3 regions of the Streptomyces sp. BRA346 genome follow, and region 3 is predicted to be linked to each of the others. Evidence: riboswitches for the same ligand, from Rfam matches in the RefSeq annotation. Region 3 holds a riboswitch; each other region holds the start of a gene.
What was found. Region 3 has a riboswitch for cobalamin ahead of metE (5-methyltetrahydropteroyltriglutamate--homocysteine S-methyltransferase). Riboswitches for the same ligand answer to the same signal wherever they lie in the genome.

Region 1 (7,167 bases), on a different contig from region 3:
CGGAGCTGGCCGGTCCGGACGAGGCCGAGTTCCGGATGCTCGCGGTGCGGCCCGAGGCGCGGCGGCGCGGGGCGGCCGAGGCGCTGGTGCGGGCCTGTATGGACCGGACGCGGGAGCTGGGACTCAAGGGCATGGTCCTGTCCACCCACCCCAGGATGACCACCGCCCACCGGCTCTACGAGCGGCTGGGGTTCCGGCGCGCGCCGGAACGGGACTGGGAACCGATCCCGGGGATCGCCCTGTGGGCGTTCACCGTGGAGCTATGACCGCTCACGTCACCGCAGCCAGCCACGCTCCCGCAGGGCCGCAGTGAACGCGGCGTACGAGGCGTCGAGGGCTGCGTGCTCGCGCCCGTCCGGTTCGACGTCCCGGCCGGCGCCGACCATCGCGGCGGCGCTCGCCATGAGGTCCGGGTGGAGGGTCCCGGAGGCGGCCAGCAGGGCGGCGCCGAAGGCCGTTTCGGCATGGTCGGCGACGCGCAGCGGGCGGCCGAGGACGGTGGCGCGGATCCGGGTCCACAGCGGGCTGCGGCTGCCGCCGCCCGCGGCCCACAGCGGGCCCTCCACCGCCACGCCCAGCTCCGTCACCCGCTCCAACGCGAGGCGCTCCAGGAAGGCCACGCCCTCCAGCGTGGCGCGGTGCCGGTCGGCGTCGTCGGCCGGAGTGCCGAGGACGAAGCCCCGGGCGGCGCCGCTGACGAACGGGAAGCGCTCGCCCTCCCGGCGCAGCGGATACGCGACCACGGAGGCCGGGCCGCGGTCCGCGGCGGCGCGGTCGAGCGCGGGCAGGTGGTCGGACGGGACGTGCGCGAGGGCCTCGCCACCGGTGCTGGAGGCGCCGCCCGGCAGCCACCAGCCGTCGGGGTGGCGGTGGCTGTAGAGCGCGCCGGAGGGGTCGGCGAGCAGGTCGCGGGTGACGCCCTTGAGGACGTACGTGGTGCCGAGGATGCCCACGAACTGCCCGGGCCGCACGGCCCCGGTGGCGAGCTGTCCGGCGCAGCCGTCGGTCATGCCGAGCCGGACCGCGCACCCGATGGGCAGCCCTGTCTCCGCCGCGGCGTCCGCGCACACCGTGCCGATCGGCGTGGCCGGTGCCCGTACGGACGGCAGCCACCGGGCCGGTACGCCGAGCGCGTCGAACACCTCGCCCGGCCACTCCCCGGCGCGCGCGTCGTAGCCGCTCTTGAGCGCGTGCGACCAGTCGGTGGCCACGGGCCCGCCGGTGAGCCGCCACCCGACGAGGTCGGGGGTGTGGAGCAGATGCCGGGCGGCCTCATGGGCAACATGCCGGTTCCCCTGGGCCCGGTGCCCAAGGGCATCCGCATGCCGCTCCGCGCCCGCCAGCCAGGCAATGCGGCCGAGGGCGGCGGTCGGGGCGACCGACAGGCCGAGGGCCTGCCAGCGCGGCGCGCCCGCCTCCTGGGCGCGGGCGTTGAGCCCGGCGGCGCGGCGGTCGTCGTACATCAGGGCGGGGCCGAGGAGTTCGCCCCGGCCGTCCGCGAGGACGATCGTGCCGGAGGTGGCGGCGACGGCCACCGCCACGACCTCCCGGCCGCCCGCAGGAAGGGCCGCGGTGGCCTGGCGCAGGGCCGCCGCGACGGCGGGCCACCAGGCCGTGGCGTCCTGTTCGCTGTGGCCGCCCGCGCCCCGGCGCGGGGGCGGGAGTTCCGCGGTGCCCCGTGCCCGTACGCGCCCGTGCGCGTCGACGCACACCACCCGCACGGCCGCCGTGGCGATGTCGATCCCCGCGACGACCTCGGCCCGGTCGGACATCACCGATCACGCCCCTCACACGTGGAGTCAAGTTAACACTGACGATGTTAAGAAGGGCCGGGGGCGATCCTCACATCCGTACGCTCCCGCCACTCCCCCACCAGCCGGGCGTCCGCCGCACCGTCCACCACCAGATGGTCGAAGTCGGCCAGCGGGCACAGCCGGTGCAGCGCCGTACGCCGCGTCTTGGACGCGTCCATCAGCAGCGCCGTACGGGCCGCGGCGGCGAGCATGGCGCGCTTGACCAGCACCACGTCCTGCTCTTGGTGGTACGTGGTCGCCGCGTCCATGGCCGAGGTGCTGACCAGCGCCAGGTCCACCGAGACCGCCGCGATCGCCTCCGCGCACGGCACGCCGAGGAAGGAGTCATGGGTGTGCGAGTACTGCCCGCCGAGCCCGATCAGCCGGATCCGGGGCACCCCGGCGAAGACCTCGATCACCCGCCGGGCGTTGGTCACCACGGTCAGCGGGGCGGACTCCACCAGCAACGGGGCGAGCGCGAGGACGGTCGTGGAGTCGTCCAGCATCACCGACATCCCGGGCTCGACCAGCTCCGCGGCGGTGGCGGCCACCGCCTCCTTCTCGGCCCGGTGGGCGCCCATCCGATAGGCGAGGCTCGACTCGAAGACCGACGAGGGCAGGGCCGAGACCCCGCCCCGGAACTTGCGCAGCACCCCGAGCCGGGCCAGCTCGTCCAGGTCCCGGTGCACGGTCATCAGGCTGACGCCGGTGAGGTCGGCCAGCTCCGCCGCGGTGGCGGTGGAGTGCGCGAGGACGTATTCGGTGATGGTCTGTCTGCGGGCGTCCTGGGAGCGGACCGTGGTCATGGGCGGGTTCCTCCCGTAGCGCCGTCGGTGAGCACAATGTCGGTGGTGGGGACGTTCAGGGAGCGCAGCGCCGTGCGGTCGCCGTCGACGCCGATCTCGGTCACCGCCGCGTTGTCCAGCCGGGGGAAGACCGTGCGGTAGTGGCCGACGGGGATGCCGAGCAGGGTGCACAGCGCGGTCCGCAGCAAGCTGTTGTGCGCCACGACGAGCACCGTGCGGTCCGGATGCGCGGCGGCCAGCCGGCGCAGGGCGGCGACGGCGCGGGCCGCGGCCTCGCCGGGGCGCTCCGAGCCGGGGAAGGCGCCGGTCTCGGGGTCGTCGCGGAACGCCCGGACGGCCGCCGGGTCCTCCGCCTCCATCTCGGCGAGGGTGCGGCCCTCGCCCCAGCCGAAGTCCATCTCGCGCAGGTCCTCGACCACTTCGGGGACCAGGGACAGCGCGGTGGCGGCCGGTTCGGCGGTGTGCCGCGCCCGGCTCAGCGGGGAGCAGGCCACCGCGTCGATCTCCCGGCCCCGCGCCCAGTGGGCGAGGGCCCGTGCCTGCCGGTGGCCGCGCTCGGTCAGCGCGATGTCCGAGGTTCCGGCGTACCGGTTCTCCGCGTGCCACACGGTCTCCCCGTGGCGTACGAGCAGCAGTCGGGCGGTCATCCGGGTTCTCCCCTGCGTCCACCATGGCCTGAGCCATTGCCTGATCACGTCTCTGGTGTTAAATCTAGCATCACTCATGTGATGGAGCGCCGAGGTTCCGAAGGGAAGCAGGGCATGCGCATGATCATCGGAGTGGATGTCGGCACTTCCGTCACCAAGGCCGTGGCCTTCGGCCGCGACGGGGTCGCGCGCGCCTCCGCGGCCCGCCCCAGCCGACTGGACCGCCTGCCCGGCGGCCGGGTCGAACAGGACCTGGAGGACGTGCTGCGCACGGTCGCCGAGGTGGTGCGCGAGGTGGCCGCGGCGCTCCCCGGCCCGCCCGCCGCGCTCGCGCTCACCGGCCAGGGCGACGGGCTGTGGCTGCGCGACGAGGCGGGCCGGGCGGTGCGCCCGCCGATCTCCTGGCTGGACGGCCGGGGCGGCGGGACCATCGCCCGCTGGCGCGCCGACGGCACGCTCGAAGCCCTCTACGCGCTCACCGGCTCCGGGCTGTTCCCGGGCTGCCACGCGCCGCTGCTGCACTGGCTGGCCGAGCACGAGCCGGAGTCGCTGGAGCGGGCGGCGGTCGCGGGATACTGCGTGGACGCGGTGGCCCAGCGGCTGACCGGCGCCATCACCGTGGACGCCTCCGACGCGTCCCTGCCGTTCCTCGACGTCACCACTCGTACGTATGTGCCGGACGCCCTGGAACGCTGCGGTCTGTCCGGCCACGCCCGGCTGCTGCCGGACCCCGCCGCGCCCGGCACCGTCCTCGCGCTGGACGACGAGGGGGCCCGGCTGACCGGACTGCCGCCCGGACTGCCCGTGGTCTCCGGCCCGTACGACCTTCCGGCGTGCGCCATCGGCAGCGGGGTGCGGGACGTGGGCGACGGACTGCTCATCGTCGGCACCACGCTGGCCTGCCAGGTGCTCACCGACCGCGCGGCGGTGGACGCTTCGGCCGATCCGGCCGGAATGTGGCTGTGCACCCCCGACCCGGAGCGCTGGCTGCGCGCGATGCCCGCGATGGTCGGCACGGCCGCTCTGGAGTGGGTGCTCGATCTCACAGGCACGTCCACCACCGAACTCGACGCCCTGCTCGACGGCAGTCCGCCGGGCGCGAACGGCGTGACCGCGCTGCCCTTCCTGTCCGGCGCCGGGGAGCGCGCCCCGTTCGTGGAGCCCGCAGCCCAGGGGCGGTTGGACGGCCTCACCCTCGCCACCACCCGCGCCGACACCGTACGGGCCGTGTGCGAGGCCATCGCCTACGCGGCCCGCCACTGCCTGGAGGCGGCCGGGCTCTCGGGGCGGCTCGCGCTGTGCGGCGGAGGGGTGCGGTCCGCCGCCTGGACGGAGATTTTCGCGAACGTCATCGGCCGCCCGGTGGTCATTCCGGACGAGCCGGAGGTCGGCGCGCGGGGCGCGGTCGCGGTCGCGTGGCGGTCGCTCGGCGACCCCGTGGACGCGTCCCGGTGGCGCTCCGCGTCCCGTACGGTCGAGCCGCGGAGCGAGCTTCGCGGCGCGTACGAGGACGGCTACGCGGGCTACCGCGACCGCCTCGCCCGTGCCCTGGACGAATGGCGGACGAGCGGTCCGGCGAGCTAGTTTTCCCTGGGATTCCGGCGCGGCCAAAGCCCGCCGCGACTAGCACATCCATACGAATCCACCCAGCTGACGACACAACATCTGGGGGCGCGTGCGCAGCACGACACAAGATGTATGCTCGTCTCCGCTGTCGCCGCAGGGGAATCCGGCGCGAATCCGGAACTGTCCCGCAACGGTGTACGTGTGCGCTTTTGCGTACCCGTGAGTCCGATGACCTGCCGACGGCCGTCTGCATACGTCCGGGCCTCGCGGGTTGGGCCGATGGACGCTGCGTGGTGTGCCGTGAAGCGGAATCGGCATGCCCGTGAGCGGCCATCGCGCACTGCCTTCGCAGGCCCCAGCCGAGCGAGGGAGAACACTTCAGTGACCATCGCGCCCGCCGACCCGGTTTCAGAGGCAGCGGAAACTCCGGCAGCGGCCGACGCGCCCGGGACCGCCTTGTTGCGGACCCTCACCGGGCTCACCGCCGACCTGCCCGCCACCGACCCCGGCAAGGTCGCGGCCGCCGCCCTGCGCGGCCGCCATCCCGGTTCGGACGAGGCGGAGTTGCGCTCCCTGGCGACCGAGGCGGCGGCCGGACTCATCGGCGAGGAGCCGGAGTACTCCAAGCTCGCCGCGCGGCTGCTGACCCGCGCGATCGCCGAGGAGGCGGCCGGGCAGGGCGCGGACTCCTTCTCCGCGTCCGTCGCCGTGGGCCACCGCGAGGGCCTGATCGCCGACTCCACCGCCGAGTTCGTGACCGCCCACGCCGCCCGGCTGGACGCGCTGGTCGACCGGGCGCTGGCCGACGGCGCCGACGACCGCTTCGGCTACTTCGGGCTGCGCACCCTGCACAGCCGCTATCTGCTCCGCCACCCGATCACCCGTCAGGTGATCGAGACCCCGCAGCACTTCCTGCTGCGGGTGGCCTGCGGGCTCGCCGAGGACCTCACCGAGCGGGCGCTGGACGACGTCGCCGAGCTGTACCGGATGACGAGCACGCTGTCGTACCTGCCCAGCTCCCCCACGCTGTTCAACTCCGGCACCCGGCACCCGCAGATGTCCTCCTGCTATCTGCTGGACTCACCGCTGGACGAGCTGGACTCGATCTACAACCGCTACCACCAGGTGGCACGGCTGTCGAAGCACGCGGGCGGCATCGGTCTGTCGTACTCCCGCATCCGCGCCCGCGGTTCGCTGATCCGCGGCACCAACGGGCACTCCAACGGCATCGTGCCGTTCCTGCGCACGCTCGACGCCTCGGTGGCGGCCGTCAACCAGGGCGGCCGGCGCAAGGGCGCGGCCTGCGTCTACCTGGAGACCTGGCACGCGGACATCGAGGAGTTCCTGGAGCTGCGGGACAACACGGGCGAAGAGGCCCGCCGCACCCACAACCTCAACATCGCGCACTGGATCCCCGACGAGTTCATGCGCCGGGTCGAGGCGGACGCCGACTGGTCGCTGTTCTCGCCCGTGGACGCGCCCGAGCTGGTCGACCTGTGGGGCGAGGAGTTCGAGGCCGCGTACCGCAAGGCCGAGGCCGAAGGAAAGGCGCTCAAGCAGGTACCGGCCCGCCAGCTGTACGCCCGGATGATGCGCACCCTCGCGCAGACCGGCAACGGCTGGATGACGTTCAAGGACGCCGCCAACCGCACCGCCAACCAGACCGCCGAGGCGGGCCGGGTCGTCCACTCCTCCAACCTGTGCACCGAGATCCTGGAGGTCACCGACGACGGCGAGACGGCCGTCTGCAACCTCGGCTCGGTCAACCTCGCCGCCCACCTGGGCAAAGACGTCGGCGACGGGGAAGAGGTGATGGACTGGGAGCGGCTGGACCGCACCGTCCGCACCGCCGTGACCTTCCTCGACCGCGTGGTGGACATCAACTTCTACCCCACGGAAGAGGCCGGGGCCTCCAACTCCCGCTGGCGGCCGGTGGGGCTCGGCCTGATGGGCCTCCAGGACGTCTTCTTCCGGCTGCGGCTGCCGTTCGACTCGCCCGAGGCGCAGGCGCTCTCCACCCGGATCTCCGAGCGCATCATGCTCGCCGCGTACGAGGCGTCCTGCGACCTCGCCGAGCGCCACGGCCCGCACCCGGCCTGGGCCGAGACCCGCACCGCGCGCGGCGTGCTCCACCCGGACCACTACACCGGCGCGCAGGCCGCCTGGCCCGAGCGCTGGGAGGCGCTGCGCACCCGGATGGCGACGACCGGCATGCGGAACTCGCTGCTGCTGGCGATCGCGCCGACCGCCACCATCGCCTCCATCGCGGGCGTGTACGAGTGCATCGAGCCGCAGGTCTCCAACCTCTTCAAGCGCGAAACCCTCAGCGGTGAGTTCCTCCAGGTCAACAACTAC
Region 2 (7,167 bases), on a different contig from region 3:
CGGCGTAGTCGTGGCCGAGCGGCGCGCCCGCACGGGCGGCCGCGGCGTGGGCCGCGGTCATGCCGGGCAGCACACGGACCGGGACGTCGCGGTACGGCTCCTCGGACGCGGCCTCCAGCACGGCGGTGGCCATGGCGAACACGCCGGGGTCGCCCGAGGAGACCACGGCGACACGCCGACCGCGCCGGGCGAGGTCGAGGGCGAATTCGGCGCGTTCGGCCTCGACCTTGTTGTCGGAGGGGTGGCGCCGCTGCCCGGGGCGTACGGGGACCCGGTCCAGATAGGTGGTGTAGCCGACAAGGTCCTCGGCGGCGGCCAGTTCACCGCGCGCCTCGGGGGTGAGCCACAGCGGACCGGCCGGGCCGAGGCCCACCACCACGACCTCGCCCGGGCGTCCGGACACGGAGGCGTCGGGGGCGCCCGGTGCGTCCGAGGCGCCCGGTGCGTCGATACGGCTCGGCAGCACCGCCACCGAGAAGTAGGGCACCGACGACGGGTCGACCTCGTCCAGCGCGCCGGTGCGCTCCGCGCTCATCGTGGCGCGCTCCACGTACCGCGCGTCGGCGAGCCGCCCCGAACGCTCCAGGGCGCGCCGTACGGCCGGGAAGGTGCGGCCGAGCTTCATGACCGCCGCCGCGTCGGTCGTCGCGAGGCGCGCGGTCAGCTCTTCCTCGGGCAGCGTGCCCGGGAGGACCGTCAGCACCTCCTCGCCCTCCACCAGCGGCGCGCCCAGCCGGGCGGCGGCCGCGCTCACCGAGGTGACACCGGGGATCACCTCGGTGGCGTAGCGGTCGGCGAGCCGCTTGTGCATGTGCATGTACGAGCCGTAGAAGAGCGGATCGCCCTCGGCCAGCACCGCGACCGTGCGCCCCGCGTCGAGGTGTGCGGCGAGCCGCGCCGCCGCCTCCGTGTAGAACTCCTCCATCGCGCCCCGGTAGCCGCCCGGATGGTCGGTGCCCTCCGTGGTGACCGGGTAGACCAGCCGCTCCTCGATGTGGTCGGGCCGTAGATGCCGCTCGGCGATGGAACGGGCGATGCTGCGGCCGTGCCGGGCGCTGTGGTAAGCGACCACGTCGGCCCCGGCGATGACCTCCACCGCCCGTACCGTCATCAGGGACGGATCGCCGGGGCCGAGGCCCACGCCGTACAGCCGGCCCTTCGCCGCGGGCGTCGCCTGTCGCTGCTGCTCGCTCACTCTTCCTCGCTCGCTATCGCGTTGATCGCGGCCGCGGCGATGGCACTGCCGCCGCGTCGGCCGCGCACCACCAGATGGTGGGGCGCCGCCGGATGCCCGGCCAGCGCCTCCTTGGACTCGGCGGCGCCGATGAACCCGACCGGTACGCCGATGACGGCGGCCGGGCGCGGCGCGCCCTGCTCGATCATCTCCAGCAGCCGGAACAGCGCCGTGGGCGCGTTGCCGACCGCCACGACCGACCCCTCCAGCCGGTCCCGCCACAGCTCCAGCGCGGCGGCGCTGCGCGTCGTGCCCATGCGCCGCGCCAACTCCGGTACGGCGGGGTCGGACAGCGTGCACACCACGTCGTTGTCGGCGGGCAGCCGCTTGCGGGTGACGCCGCTGGCGACCATCTGCGCGTCGCAGAGCACGGGCGCACCGGCGCGCAGCGCCTCCCGGGCCCGCGTCACCACCTCGGGCGTGTACGCGAGGTCCTTGACCAGGTCGACCATGCCGCACGCGTGGATCATCCGCACGACGACCTGGCTGACGTCGGCGGGGAGGCCGCCCAGGTCCGCCTCGGCGCGGATGGTGGCAAAGGAGGCGCGGTAGATGGCCGCCCCGTCCTTCTCGTAGTCGAACACTGTGTCCTCGATCATGTCGTTGATCATGCCGTTCCGCGGGCCGTCGCCACGGCGTCGGCCAATTGCTCTGCTGCCACGTCTGTCACGCCGTCGTCTGTCGCGCCGTCCGGCTCGCGCGTGTCGCGCACGGTGAGCCGGTAGTCCGTATCGGACGTGGCCAGCGCGTCCACCCAGCGGCCGCCGGGGTGCCCGCAGCGCCGCTCGCAGCCGGAGAAGTACACCGGTGGCGTGTCGCCGGAACCCTGCGGCGTGTCGGCGGAGCGGGGGGCGCCCGCCACCGCGCGCGCCGCGTGGGCGCGCACATCGGCCAGGGACTTGGCGCAGCCCGGCCGTCCCGTGCACGCGCCGACCCCGACCCACGGGGAGCCATGATCGGTCACCAGCCCCGCGTCGGCCGCCTCCCGCGCCGCGGCCGCCACGCCGTCCGCGGTGAACCCCGGGAGCACCACGCCGCGCCAGGGTGTCACACGCAGCTCACCCGACCCGCCCCGGGAGGCGAGCCCGGCGAGCAGCCGCCACTGCGCCGCGCCGACCCGGCCCAGGGGAACGAGGACCGACACGGCGTGGCGCCCGTCCGGCCCGGACACGACGCCCGGCGCGGGCGGCGCGCCGGGCGCCAAGTCCCGGCCGGTCCGTCCGATACGTACGGCTTCGACGCCCGCGTCCGCGAGCCGCGCCGCCAAGCCGTCGGCGGTCACGGCGTGTTGCGCGGGCAGTTCGCGCACCCGCCACGCCCGCGTGCCGCTCGCCCGGACCCGGGCCAGGAACTCCGCGGCGGCCAGCGCGGCGGCACGCGGCGCGTCCCGCCCCCGCACCTCCAGCGCAGTCCCGTCGGCCTCGGCCCCGGGCCCCACCCGCAGCACCGCTCCGCCGTCCCGCGTTGCGATCAATGTCACATCCGCGCCGAGTGCGGCGACATCGCCCCGGCCGTCGTCCATCGCGAACAGGAAACGACCCGACAAGCCGGACAACTCTTCCCATGTCCCGGCGCACAGAGCGGCGTCCAACTCCCGTGCCCACGCGGTGACATCGCCGTATCCGGCGCCGTCGAGGCCGCCCAGCGGGGACGCCACGATGTTGCGCACCCGGTCGAACCGGTCGGAGGGGAGCAGCCCGGCGGCCCGCAGCGCCGCCGCCAGCTCGCCGCCGCACGCCGCGTCCAGGCCGCGGACCTGGAGATTGCCCCGTGAGGTGAGGTCCAGCCGACCGTCCCCCAGCTCCTCGCTCGCCCCTGCCAGCGCCCGCGCCTGACCGGCCGTCAGCAGGCCGCCCGGTATCCGGACGCGGGCCAGGGAACCGTCGTCCGCCGGGTGCAGCCGCAGTGCGCCGGGGCAGGCGTCATCGCGTCCGCGCGCCCTCGGCGAGGGCGCTTCATCCGCAGGTGGGATGGTTGTCGGGGGGAGGGACATGGCGGCGAGCATACCGACGTCCGGTCGGCCCGCACTGTCCCGTGCCAGGTCAGCAACGCCTACTATGCTCTGCGGCGGGCCGTCTGGCCCGCCGGACGCTCAAGACGGCGTTCAAGACGCACAAGACGGCGTCAAGGGGAGGAAACCGGTGCGAATCCGGTGCGGTCCCGCCACTGTGAGCACGGCAGCCCGCCGTGCGAGCCAGGAACTCCCGCCGTCTTCCAACCCGCCCGGGGCGCGGACCCCGAGGAAGGCGCTGAGCCATGATCCTGCTGCTGTCGACGTCCGACACCGACCTGCTCAGTGCCCGTGCGGCCACGGGCCCGGTGCCGTACCGCCTCGCCAACCCGGCGCGGCTCGCGCTCGACGATCTGCCCGGGCTCCTCGACGGTGTCGACCTCGTCGTCGTGCGGCTGCTCGGTGGCATCCGCGCCTGGGAGGACGGCCTCGAAACCCTGCTCGCGGGCGACCTGCCCGTCGTCGTCCTGACCGGTGAACAGGCCCCTGACGCCCAGCTCATGGAGGCGTCCACGGTCCCCGTGGGGATCGCCGCCGAGGCGCACGCCTACCTCGCGCACGGCGGGCCCGCCAACCTGGGCCAGCTGGCCCGGTTCCTGTCCGACACCGTGCTGCTCACCGGCCACGGCTTCGAACCGCCCGCCACCGCCCCCACCTGGGGGCCGCTGGAGCGCACCGCGCGCGAGGACGTCACCGGCCCGACGATCGCCGTGCTCTACTACCGCGCCCACCACATGAGCGGCAACACCGCCTTCGTGGAGGCGCTGTGCCAGGCCGTCGAGGACGCCGGGGCCCGCCCGCTGCCGCTGTTCGTCGCCTCTCTCCGGTCTCCCGAGGCCGAGCTGATCGAGGCGCTCGGCGCGGCCGACGCCGTCGTCACCACCGTGCTCGCCGCGGGCGGCACCCGCCCCGCCGAGGCGTCGGCGGGCGGCGACGACGAGGCGTGGGACGCGGGCGCGCTCGCCGCGCTCGACGTCCCCGTGCTCCAGGCGCTGTGCCTGACCTCGCCACGCAGCGCGTGGGAGGAGAACGACGAGGGTCTGTCGCCGCTGGACGCCGCGACCCAGGTCGCCGTCCCGGAGTTCGACGGACGGCTGATCACCGTGCCGTTCTCCTTCAAGGAGGTCGACGAGGACGGCCTGCCGGTCTACGCCCCCGACCCCGAGCGCGCCGCGCGTGTCGCCGGAATCGCGGTACGACACGCCCGGCTCCGGCACATACCGGCGGCCGACAAGCGCCTCGCGCTCGTCCTGTCCGCCTACCCCACCAAGCACTCCCGGATCGGCAACGCGGTCGGCCTCGACACCCCCGCCAGCGCCGTCGCCCTGCTGCGCCGACTGCGCGCCGAAGGGTACGACTTCGGCCCCGAGGAGGGCGAGGGCGCGCTTCCGGGCCTGGCCTCCGGCGTCGGCGACGATCTGATCTACGCCCTCATCGAGGCGGGCGGCCACGACCAGGACTGGCTCACCGAGGAGCAGCTGGCCAAGAACCCGGTCCGCATCCCCGCCGCCGACTACCGCCGCTGGTACGCCACGCTGCCGCAGGAGCTGCGCGACGCGGTCGAGGAGCACTGGGGCCCGCCGCCCGGCGAGATGTTCGTGGACACCAGCCGCGACCCCGACGGCGAGATCGTCCTCGCCGCGCTGCGCCACGGCAACCTCCTGGTCGTCATCCAGCCGCCGCGCGGCTTCGGTGAGAACCCCATCGCCATCTACCACGACCCCGACCTGCCGCCCTCGCACCACTACCTGGCCGCTTACCGCTGGATGGCGACCCCCGAGGCCGACGGCGGCTTCGGCGCCGACGCCATGGTGCACCTGGGCAAGCACGGCAACCTGGAGTGGCTGCCCGGCAAGAACGCGGGCCTGTCCGCCGCCTGCGGACCCGACGCCGCGCTCGGCGACCTGCCGCTGATCTACCCCTTCCTGGTCAACGACCCCGGCGAGGGCACCCAGGCCAAGCGGCGCGTCCACGCCACCCTGGTCGACCACCTCGTACCGCCGATGGCCCGCGCCGACTCCTACGGCGACATCGCCCGGCTGGAACAGCTGCTGGACGAGTACGCCGCCATCTCCGCGATGGACCCGGCGAAGCTCCCCGCCATCCGCGCCCAGATCTGGACCCTGATCCAGGCCGCCCGGCTCGACCACGACCTGGGTCTTGAGGAGCGGCCCGACGACGAGGGCTTCGACGACTTCCTGCTGCACGTCGACGGCTGGCTGTGCGAGGTCAAGGACGCCCAGATCCGCGACGGTCTGCACATCCTCGGCGGCGCGCCCACCGGACCCGAGCGCGTCAACCTCGTCCTCGCCATCCTGCGGGCCCGCCAGATCTGGGGCGGTACTTCGGCGCTCCCCGGGCTGCGCGAGGCGCTGGGCCTGGACGAGTCGGCCGCCACCCGCACCGGCGCGGACGAGGCCGAGGAGCGCGCCCGCGCCCTCGTCCAGGCGATGGAGGACGCCGACTGGGCCCCGGAGGCCGCCGAGAAGGCCGCCCTGGAGCTGCCCGAGGCCCAGCGCCCCGGCGTCACCGCGATCCTGGAGTTCGCCGCCCGCGAGGTCGTGCCGCGCCTGGCCGCCACGACCGACGAGATCGACCACACCGTCCACGCCCTGAGCGGCGGCTTCGTGCCCGCAGGGCCGTCCGGCTCGCCGCTGCGGGGCCTGGTCAACGTCCTGCCGACCGGCCGCAACTTCTACTCCGTCGACCCCAAGGCCGTGCCCAGCCGCCTGGCCTGGGAGACCGGCCAGGCGCTCGCCGACTCGCTGCTGGAGCGCTACCGCGCCGACAACGACGGCCAGTACCCGCGGTCGGTCGGCCTGTCGCTGTGGGGGACGAGCGCCATGCGCACCTCCGGCGACGACGTGGCCGAGGCGCTGGCGCTGATGGGCATCCGCCCGGTGTGGGACGACGCCTCGCGGCGCGTGACGGGACTCGAACCCGTACCCGCCGACCAGTTGGGCCGCCCGCGCGTCGATGTCACGCTGCGCATCAGCGGCTTCTTCCGCGACGCCTTCCCGCACGTCGTCGGGCTGCTGGACGACGCCGTACGGCTCGCCGCGTCCCTGGACGAGGCCGACGACGTCAACTACGTGCGCGCCCACACCCGCGCCGACCTCGCCGAGCACGGCGACGAGCGCCGCGCCACCACCCGCATCTTCGGCTCCCGGCCGGGGACGTACGGCGCGGGGCTGCTCCAGCTCATCGACAGCCGCGACTGGCGCACCGACGCCGACCTCGCCGAGGTCTACACGGTGTGGGGCGGCTACGCCTACGGCCGCGGACTGGAGGGCCGCCCGGCGCGCGAGGAGATGGAGAGCGCGTACCGCAGGATCGCGGTCGCCGCGAAGAACACCGACACGCGCGAGCACGACATCGCCGACTCGGACGACTACTTCCAGTACCACGGCGGCATGGTCGCCACCGTGCGCGCCCTGAAGGGCACCGCCCCGGCCGCGTACATCGGCGACTCCACCCGCCCCGAGACGGTGCGCACCCGCACCCTGCACGAGGAGACCTCGCGGGTCTTCCGGGCCCGGGTGGTCAACCCGCGCTGGATCGAGGCGATGCGCCGGCACGGCTACAAGGGCGCGTTCGAGCTGGCCGCCACCGTCGACTACCTCTTCGGCTACGACGCCACCACGGGCGTGGTCGCCGACTGGATGTACGACAAGCTCGCCCAGACCTATCTGCTCGACCCGGAGAACCGCGCGTTCCTGGAGGAGGCCAACCCCTGGGCGCTGCACGGCATGGCCGAGCGGCTGCTGGAGGCCGAGAGCCGCGGTCTGTGGGAGCAGCCGGACCCGGAGGTGCTGGAGCGGGTCCGGGAGCTGTTCCTGGAGACCGAGGGCGGCCTGGAGGGCGGGGACGACTGAGGTCCCCCAGGAAGCAGGACGGGCGGGGGCTCAGCCGGAGGACGGCC
Region 3 (7,167 bases):
CTTGCTGGGACGAGTGCTTGGGAGGTCATCACCTCGGACGGCAATCTGGCGGGGGCGGGTCAGGACGTCGGAAGGTCGCTTTGGCGGTCCGCGGTGAGCGCGGTCCAGCAAGCCTTCGCCGCCCTGGTCGTGTTCACCTTCGCCTACCACTTCCTCTCGCTGGCCGTGATGAGCCGCACGCCGGGGCAGGCGTTGACGGCCCTGTGCGTGGTGCGGCGCGGTGGCGGAGGGCGGCCCGGGAAGGGCCGGGTTGCGGTGCGCGCCGGGGTGACCACGCTGGTCGATGTCGGCTGGTATGCGCTGGCCTGCTGCCTGCTGGCCGGCGGCGAGTTCGTCCTCTCGGTGCTGTGCTGGGTCGTCGCCATATCCTTCTTCGCCTTCAATGCGGGGCTGGCGCTGATGGGCTCCCGAAGGTCGCTGGCCGACCGGCTGGCCGGTGTGACGGTCACCGGCACATGGCGCGTCCGCGCCGCGCTCGCCCGGATCGGCGAGGCGGCGCGATGGGGCGGTCGTGGGGCAGGCCCTACGGTCGGCTGATGGGTGGCGTCGCGCAGCCACATTTCGCCGATGGCGGCGCTGCTGACGCGCAGTGACAGGCCGTCAGGGCTGGACAGGCGGGCCTCGGTCAGGTCCGGTTGTCCGGGTATCCGGGCGCTGCGCAACGTGATGCTGCCCTGGGCGTGCAGCCCGCGGGCGGCCAGGTCGGAACCCACGGTGAGCCCTTCGGCGTTCAGGGCGATGCCGCCGGGATGGTGCAGGCGGGCCGACGACATCGCGACCTGGGCGGTCACGGTGGCTCCGTCCAGGCGTACCTCACCGCGGGCGGACAGGGCGGTGGCCACGACCGCGTCACCGATCACCGTGTGGTTCAGCGCGACGGCGACTCCCTGCTCCTCGGCATGCGCCGATTCGACCGACAACCGGTCCGGATAGAGGGTGCGGGCGATCCGGGCCGAGCTGAAGCTGACCATCCCGGTCGCGCGGCACTCGCTCAACGCGACGAAGCTCTCGAACTGGGTCCCGACCGCGCTCAGCCCCGGCAGGCCGGTCCCCAGTCCGCGCCTTCCGCCGGATCTTCCTCGGGCGCGGCGCGGAAGTCGACGGCAGCGCCGGTGGGGAAGGCATCCCACACGCGGCGTTCCAGCGGCGTGAGCTCGTCGTAGGTCACCATCCGGGCACGTTAGCGAGGTGATCCCGGCCCGCGCCCGGCGCCTGGGGGCTGCTCGGCACAGCTGAACGGGGTCGGCCAACGTCCGGCGGGTGCCGTGTGAGAAGGCGATCACCTATCGGGAAGGACGTGCCCGGACCGACCCAGGCGCGGGTCCCGAAGGGTGGTCGGGCCGACCCCGTACCTCTTCAGCTTGATGCAGAGCAGATGTTATTGCAAGTAATTCGCAATAACAGTCAGAGCGTGGAGCGGACCTCCTGGGCCGCCGCGACCAGGTGCTCCAGGGAGGCGCGGACCTCGGGCCAGGCGCGGGTCTTCAGGCCGCAGTCGGGGTTGGCCCAGAGGCGGTCGGCGGGGATGGCGGCGAGGGCCGTGCGGAGGAGGGTGGCGGTTTCGTCGGGGCCGGGGACACGGGGGGAGTGGATGTCGTAGACGCCGGGGCCGACCTCGCGGGGGTAGTGGGCGTCGGCGAGTTCGGTGGCGACCTGCATATGGGAGCGGGCGGCTTCCAGGCTGATGACGTCGGCGTCGAGGTCGTCGATGGCCGGGAGGATGTCCCCGAACTCGGCGTAGCACATATGGGTGTGGATCTGGGTGTCCGCGCGCACGCCGCCGGTGGTGAGGCGGAACGCCTCGGTGGCCCAGGCCAGGTAGGACGGGCGGTCGGCGGTGCGCAGGGGCAGGGTTTCGCGCAGGGCGGGTTCGTCGACCTGGATGACCGGGGTGCCCGCGGCCTCCAGGTCGGACACCTCGTCGCGCAGGGCGAGGGCGACGTGGCGTGCGGTGTCGGCGAGGGGCTGGTCGTCGCGGACGAAGGACCAGGCCAGCATGGTGACGGGGCCGGTGAGCATGCCCTTGACCGGGCGGTCGGTGAGGGACTGGGCGTACGTCGTCCAGCGCACCGTCATCGGCTCGGGCCGGGAGATGTCGCCGGCCAGGATCGGCGGGCGGACGTAGCGGGTGCCGTAGGACTGCACCCAGCCGTGCCGGGTGGCGAGGTAGCCGGTGAGCTGTTCGGCGAAGTACTGGACCATGTCGTTGCGTTCGGGCTCGCCGTGCACCAGGACGTCGATGCCCGTCTTCTCCTGGAAGGAGATCACGTCCTGGATCTCGGCCGCGATGCGCTGCTCGTATCCGGCGGTGTCGAGCGTTCCGGCGCGCAGGTCGGCGCGGGCGGTGCGCAGCTCGCTGGTCTGCGGGAACGAGCCGATGGTGGTGGTCGGCAGCGCGGGCAGCCGCAGCCGGGCGCGCTGGGCGGGGGCGCGCTCGGCGTACGGCTCGGGGCGGCGGGCGTCGGCGTCGGTGACGGCCTCGGCGCGGGCGCGTACGGCCGGGTCGCGGGTGAGCGTGGAGGTGGCGCGGGAGGCCAGGTCGGCGCGGTTGGCGGCGAGTTGTGCGGCGATGGTGCCGGTGCCCTGGGCGATGCCGCGGGCGAGGGTCGCGACCTCGGTGGCCTTCTGGCGGGCGAAGGCCAGCCAGCGGGCGATCTGGGGGTCGATGTCGCGTTCGGCCGTCGTGTCGAGGGGGACGTGGAGGAGGGAGCAGGAGGCGGCGACGTCGACCCGGTCGGCGAAGCCGAGCAGGGTGCCGAGCCTGGACAGGGAGGCGGCGAGGTCGTTGATCCACACGTTGCGGCCGTCCACGACGCCCGCGACCAGGCGCTTGCCGGGCAGTCCGCCGACGGCGGCGAGGTCGTCGAGGTTGGCGGCGGCGGGCCCGGTGAAGTCGAGCGCCAGCCCGTCCACGGGGGCCTTGGCCAGGACGGACAGGGCCTCGCCGAGGCGGTCGAAGTACGAGGCGACCAGCAGCCGGGGGCGGTCGGTGAGGGCGCCCAGGTCGCGGTACGCGCGGGCGGCGGCATTCAGTTCGGCGGCGGTGCGGTCCTGGACGAGCGCGGGCTCGTCCAGCTGGACCCACGCGGCGCCGGCCGCCCGCAGATCGGCCAGCACCTCCGCGTACACGGGCAGCAGCCGGTCCAGCAGGGTGAGCGGCTCGAAGTCCGGCGCGACGCCGGGCGCGGGCTTGGCGAGCAGGAGGTAGGTGACGGGGCCGACCAGCACAGGGCGGGCGGTGTGCCCGAGTGCGACCGCTTCCGACAGCTCGGCGACCTGCTTCGCCGCGTTGGCGGTGAAGACGGTGTCGGGGCCGAGTTCGGGCACCAGGTAGTGGTAGTTGGTGTCGAACCACTTGGTCATCTCCAGCGGCGCGGCCTCCTGGGTGCCGCGCGCCATGGCGAAGTAGCCGTCCAGCGCGTCGGCGTCGACGGCGGCGCGGTGGCGGTCCGGTACGGCGCCGACCATGACGCTGGTGTCCAGCACATGGTCGTAGAACGAGAAGTCGCCGGTCGGCACCTCGTCGATACCGGCGTCGGCCAGCTGCCGCCAGTTCGCCGCGCGCAGCATCGCGGCGGTCTCCCGGAGGGTGCCGGCGCCGACCCGGCCCTTCCAGTAGCCCTCGACGGCCTTCTTCAGTTCGCGGTGGTGTCCCTGGCGGGGGTAGCCGTACACGGTGGCCCGTGCCGCCGCGGCGGCCGCGGATGTCGCTGTCACGTAGCTCTCCTTCGCGAGCGTGTCCCTTGGGGATCCCGGCCGGATTCGGGGGCGCGAAGGAGTGACGAACCGGGCGGATCGTCCGCGCGTCCGATACGCGCGCGTCCGCCTGCTGGGTACGCCGACCCGCCCTCGAGGTCACCGGGATCTCCGCGCGCGATCGGTCGCGCACGGGCAACGGGCAGGTCTTCGGACTCGCGGGCACACCTCGTGACGTCGTGCACGTACGAGGCACCTACTGGCCGTCGCTTCCCGGGCCCGTCTCCCGGACCCAGTGCGTATGACGGCGGTCGTTCCCGCTCACCGCTGCGGGGCAGTCCCGGATTTCCACCGGGTTCCCTCTTACGACGCGCCTGCCTGGCGGGCAGGGCGAACCAGCTGCGGGGCCCAGCCTAGGCGGTGGTGCCGGATCGGGGCACCCCCTCCACAGCGGCAGGGGGAGAAAGGGCGTATGGCGCGCCGTTCCTCAGCATCCGATGGGGGTTCCACAGCCTCCGCGGCCTCCGAGGCCGGAATCTCCGAATCCGACGCCGAGGCGATGGTCACCGCCGTGCTGACCGCGTCCCGGCTGCTCGTCGCCGTCTCCGCCCGGTCGTTGGCCGCGGTGGAGGAGTCCCTGACGCTGCCGCAGTTCCGGATGCTGGTCGTCCTGGACGGCGGAGGGCCGCTGAGCCTGTCCGGGCTGGCCGGGGAGCTGGGCGTCCAGCCGTCGACCGCGATGCGCATGATCGACCGCCTGGTCACGACGGGCGTGGTCGCGCGCGGCGTCTCCGCCGAGGACCGGCGTACCAGCATGATCTCGCTCACCGGGGCCGGGCGGTGGGTCGTGGCCGAGGTCACCGAGCGGCGCCGCCGGGAGATCGCGCGCATCGTGGGCGTCATGCCCGCCGGACAGCGCCGTCATCTGATCGAGGCGCTCCAGGCGTTCGCCGAGGCGGGCGGCGAACCGACCGTCGAGACCGGGAGCCCGCAGGCCCACGCCGCCTGGTGACCGCGCGGGCGCCCCGTCGCCCGGCAGCCGCACCCCCGTAACCCTGCGAGAATGATCAACTGCTCTGGGAGACCGTAAGACCGGTGGGTGGCCGGGGGGATAGGGGACGTGCGATGAGGCTGCGGGACCGGCTGCGGTACTGGTTCGACGGCACCATGGACCGGGGGACGCCCGCCCTGATCGGCTGGCTCGGCCTCGCCTCCCTCGCGTTGATCGCCGTGGTCTCCACGCTGGTGGTCGCCCTCTCCCACGAGGACACCCGGAAGAGCGGCGGCTGGACGGGCGTGGTGTGGATGAGCCTGCTGCGCACGCTCGATCCGGGCACCATGGGCGGGGACACGGGCCACCCGCTGTTCCTGGTGCTGATGCTCACGGTCACGATCGGCGGCATCTTCATCGTCAGCGCGCTCATCGGTGTGCTCACCACGGGCCTGGAGAACCGGATCCAGATGCTCCGCAAGGGCCGGTCGCGGCTGATCGAGCGCGGCCACACGATCGTGCTGGGCTGGTCGGACCAGGTGTTCACGGTGATCGCCGAGCTGGTGGAGGCCAACCAGAGCGCCCGCCGTTCCTGTGTGGTGATCCTCGCCGACCACGACAAGGTCGACATGGAGGACCAGATCCGCGACAGGATCCCCGTGACCGGCCGCACCCGGGTGATCTGCCGTTCCGGAAGTCCGCTGGAGCGGCGCGACCTGGAGCTGGTGAGCCCCGACACCGCCAAGTCGATCATGGTGTTGCCGCCGGTCGGGGACGACACCGACACGGACGTCATCAAGGTGCTCCTGCTGCTCAACAGCCGGAAGTGGAAGGGCGCGCGGCCGAACGTCGTGGCGGCCGTGGAGAGTTCGGACAACCTGCCCGCGGCCCGTCTCGCCGCCGGTACGAACGCGCTGATCATCGACGCCGACGACATCGCCGTACGGCTCATCGCCCAGGCGCACCGGCAGTCGGGGCTGTCCAGCGTCTTCAACGAACTGCTCAGCTTCGAAGGCAACGAGTTCTACTTCCACACGCAGCCCGCGCTGGCGGGTGCGACGTACGCGGACACCCTGGCCCACTACACGCAGGGCATGGCCGCCGGGCTGCGCCGCGGCGACGGTGAGGTGCTGCTCAACCCGCCGATGGACACCGTGGTCCGCGCCGACGACCAGCTGCTGGTGATGGCCGAGGACGATCTGCTGATACGCCCCGCCGAGACCCCGCCCGGGATCGTCCCGTCGGCGATCACCACGGCGCCCGGGCGGCCGCCGGTGCCGGACCGCACCCTGGTGATCGGCTGGAACTCCCGGACGTCGAAGCTCATCACGCTGCTGGACAGCTTCGTCGAACCCGGCTCGGCGGTGGACATCGCGGCGCCGCGGCTACCGCGGAAGGGAGTGCCGGAGGGGCTGAAGAACCTGACGGTCGGCCACAAGCGGTGCGAGCCGACCCGCAGGTCGTCCCTGGAGGCCCTCGACCTCGGCCGCTACCAGCACATCGTGGTGCTGTCCGACGACACCATCGACCCCCGGCGCTCCGACGACCGGACGCTGGTGACGCTGCTGCACCTGCGCGACATCGAGGTGCGGCTCGGTGACCCGTACTCGATCGTCACGGAGATGAACGACGACAGCAACCGGGAGATCGCCCAGGTCACCAAGGCCGACGACTTCATCGTCAGCACCAAGGTGATCAGCCTGCTGCTGACCCAGCTGACCGAGAACCGCGACCTGTACACGGTGTTCATCGACCTCTTCGACCCGGAGGGCTCGGAGATCTACCTCAAACCGGCCACCAACTACCTGGTGCCCGGGGCCGAGGCCAACTTCGCGACGGTCATCGAGGCCGCGCGGCGGCGCGGCGAGACGGCCCTCGGCTACCGGCTGGCACGCCACGCCGACGTGCCGCCCGCCTACGGTGTCCGCCTCAACCCCGACAAGGCCGCCCCGCTGGTCCTGGACGAGGGCGACGCGATCGTCGTGCTGGCGGAGGAGTAACGCTTCTGCGGGCCGGGCCCGCGAGTAGCGGCGCAGGTTCACATCGCCCTCGATAGGGGCCGCCTCGCGGAGCCACAGCTGCTGGCGCGCAGGGCCTGGCCGTCGGGGTGGGACAGCCGGGCCTAGGCGAGGTTGAGGTGGCGGGGCATCCGGGCCCCGCTGAGGTTGACGTGTCCTCGCGCGCGCAGCCGCTTGGCGTGCAGGTCGTTGCCGACGGACAGGTTCTCGGCGTGCAGGGCGATGCCGCCGGGGGCGTGGAGTTCACTGTCGTCGAGGTTCACCTGGCCGGTGACGGTGGCCTCGTTGAGCCGTATCATTCCGTGGGCAATGAGGCCCTCGGCCCGGACGTCGGCGCCTATGGCCGCGTTGTTGAGCTGGAGCAACGGCTGTTCGCAACGGGTGTCCGGAGTGCCCAGGCGCGCCCCGTCGAGGAAGAGCCCTCCGGTGATCTGCGCCCCCGCGAGCCGCACCGGGCCCGTC

Region 1: it holds a riboswitch for cobalamin, as region 3 does, so the genes downstream of both, LCH29_RS17335 (ribonucleoside-diphosphate reductase subunit alpha) here and metE (5-methyltetrahydropteroyltriglutamate--homocysteine S-methyltransferase) in region 3, are expected to answer to the same signal.
Region 2: it holds a riboswitch for cobalamin, as region 3 does, so the genes downstream of both, cobN (cobaltochelatase subunit CobN) here and metE (5-methyltetrahydropteroyltriglutamate--homocysteine S-methyltransferase) in region 3, are expected to answer to the same signal.

What each region holds. Positions count from the first base shown of each region.
Region 1 is NZ_JAIWIH010000012.1:214,035-221,201, reverse strand. It holds gene LCH29_RS17360 (GNAT family N-acetyltransferase) at 1-266, shown strand, start outside; gene LCH29_RS17355 (FGGY-family carbohydrate kinase) at 276-1,772, opposite strand; gene LCH29_RS17350 (DeoR/GlpR family DNA-binding transcription regulator) at 1,820-2,599, opposite strand; gene LCH29_RS17345 (histidine phosphatase family protein) at 2,596-3,246, opposite strand; gene LCH29_RS17340 (FGGY family carbohydrate kinase) at 3,361-4,830, shown strand; cobalamin riboswitch at 4,945-5,067, shown strand; gene LCH29_RS17335 (ribonucleoside-diphosphate reductase subunit alpha) at 5,194-7,167, shown strand, end outside.
Region 2 is NZ_JAIWIH010000015.1:146,368-153,534, forward strand. It holds gene LCH29_RS19940 (precorrin-2 C(20)-methyltransferase) at 1-1,195, opposite strand, end outside; gene LCH29_RS19945 (precorrin-8X methylmutase) at 1,192-1,833, opposite strand; gene cobG (precorrin-3B synthase) at 1,842-3,227, opposite strand; cobalamin riboswitch at 3,337-3,460, shown strand; gene cobN (cobaltochelatase subunit CobN) at 3,491-7,120, shown strand; gene LCH29_RS19960 (hypothetical protein) at 7,151-7,167, opposite strand, start outside.
Region 3 is NZ_JAIWIH010000022.1:171,775-178,941, forward strand. It holds gene LCH29_RS25440 (RDD family protein) at 1-537, shown strand, start outside; gene LCH29_RS25445 (hypothetical protein) at 1,031-1,171, opposite strand; gene metE (5-methyltetrahydropteroyltriglutamate--homocysteine S-methyltransferase) at 1,405-3,717, opposite strand; cobalamin riboswitch at 3,881-4,111, opposite strand; gene LCH29_RS25455 (MarR family winged helix-turn-helix transcriptional regulator) at 4,169-4,708, shown strand; gene LCH29_RS25460 (CASTOR/POLLUX-related putative ion channel) at 4,822-6,687, shown strand; gene LCH29_RS25465 (hypothetical protein) at 6,810-7,167, opposite strand, start outside.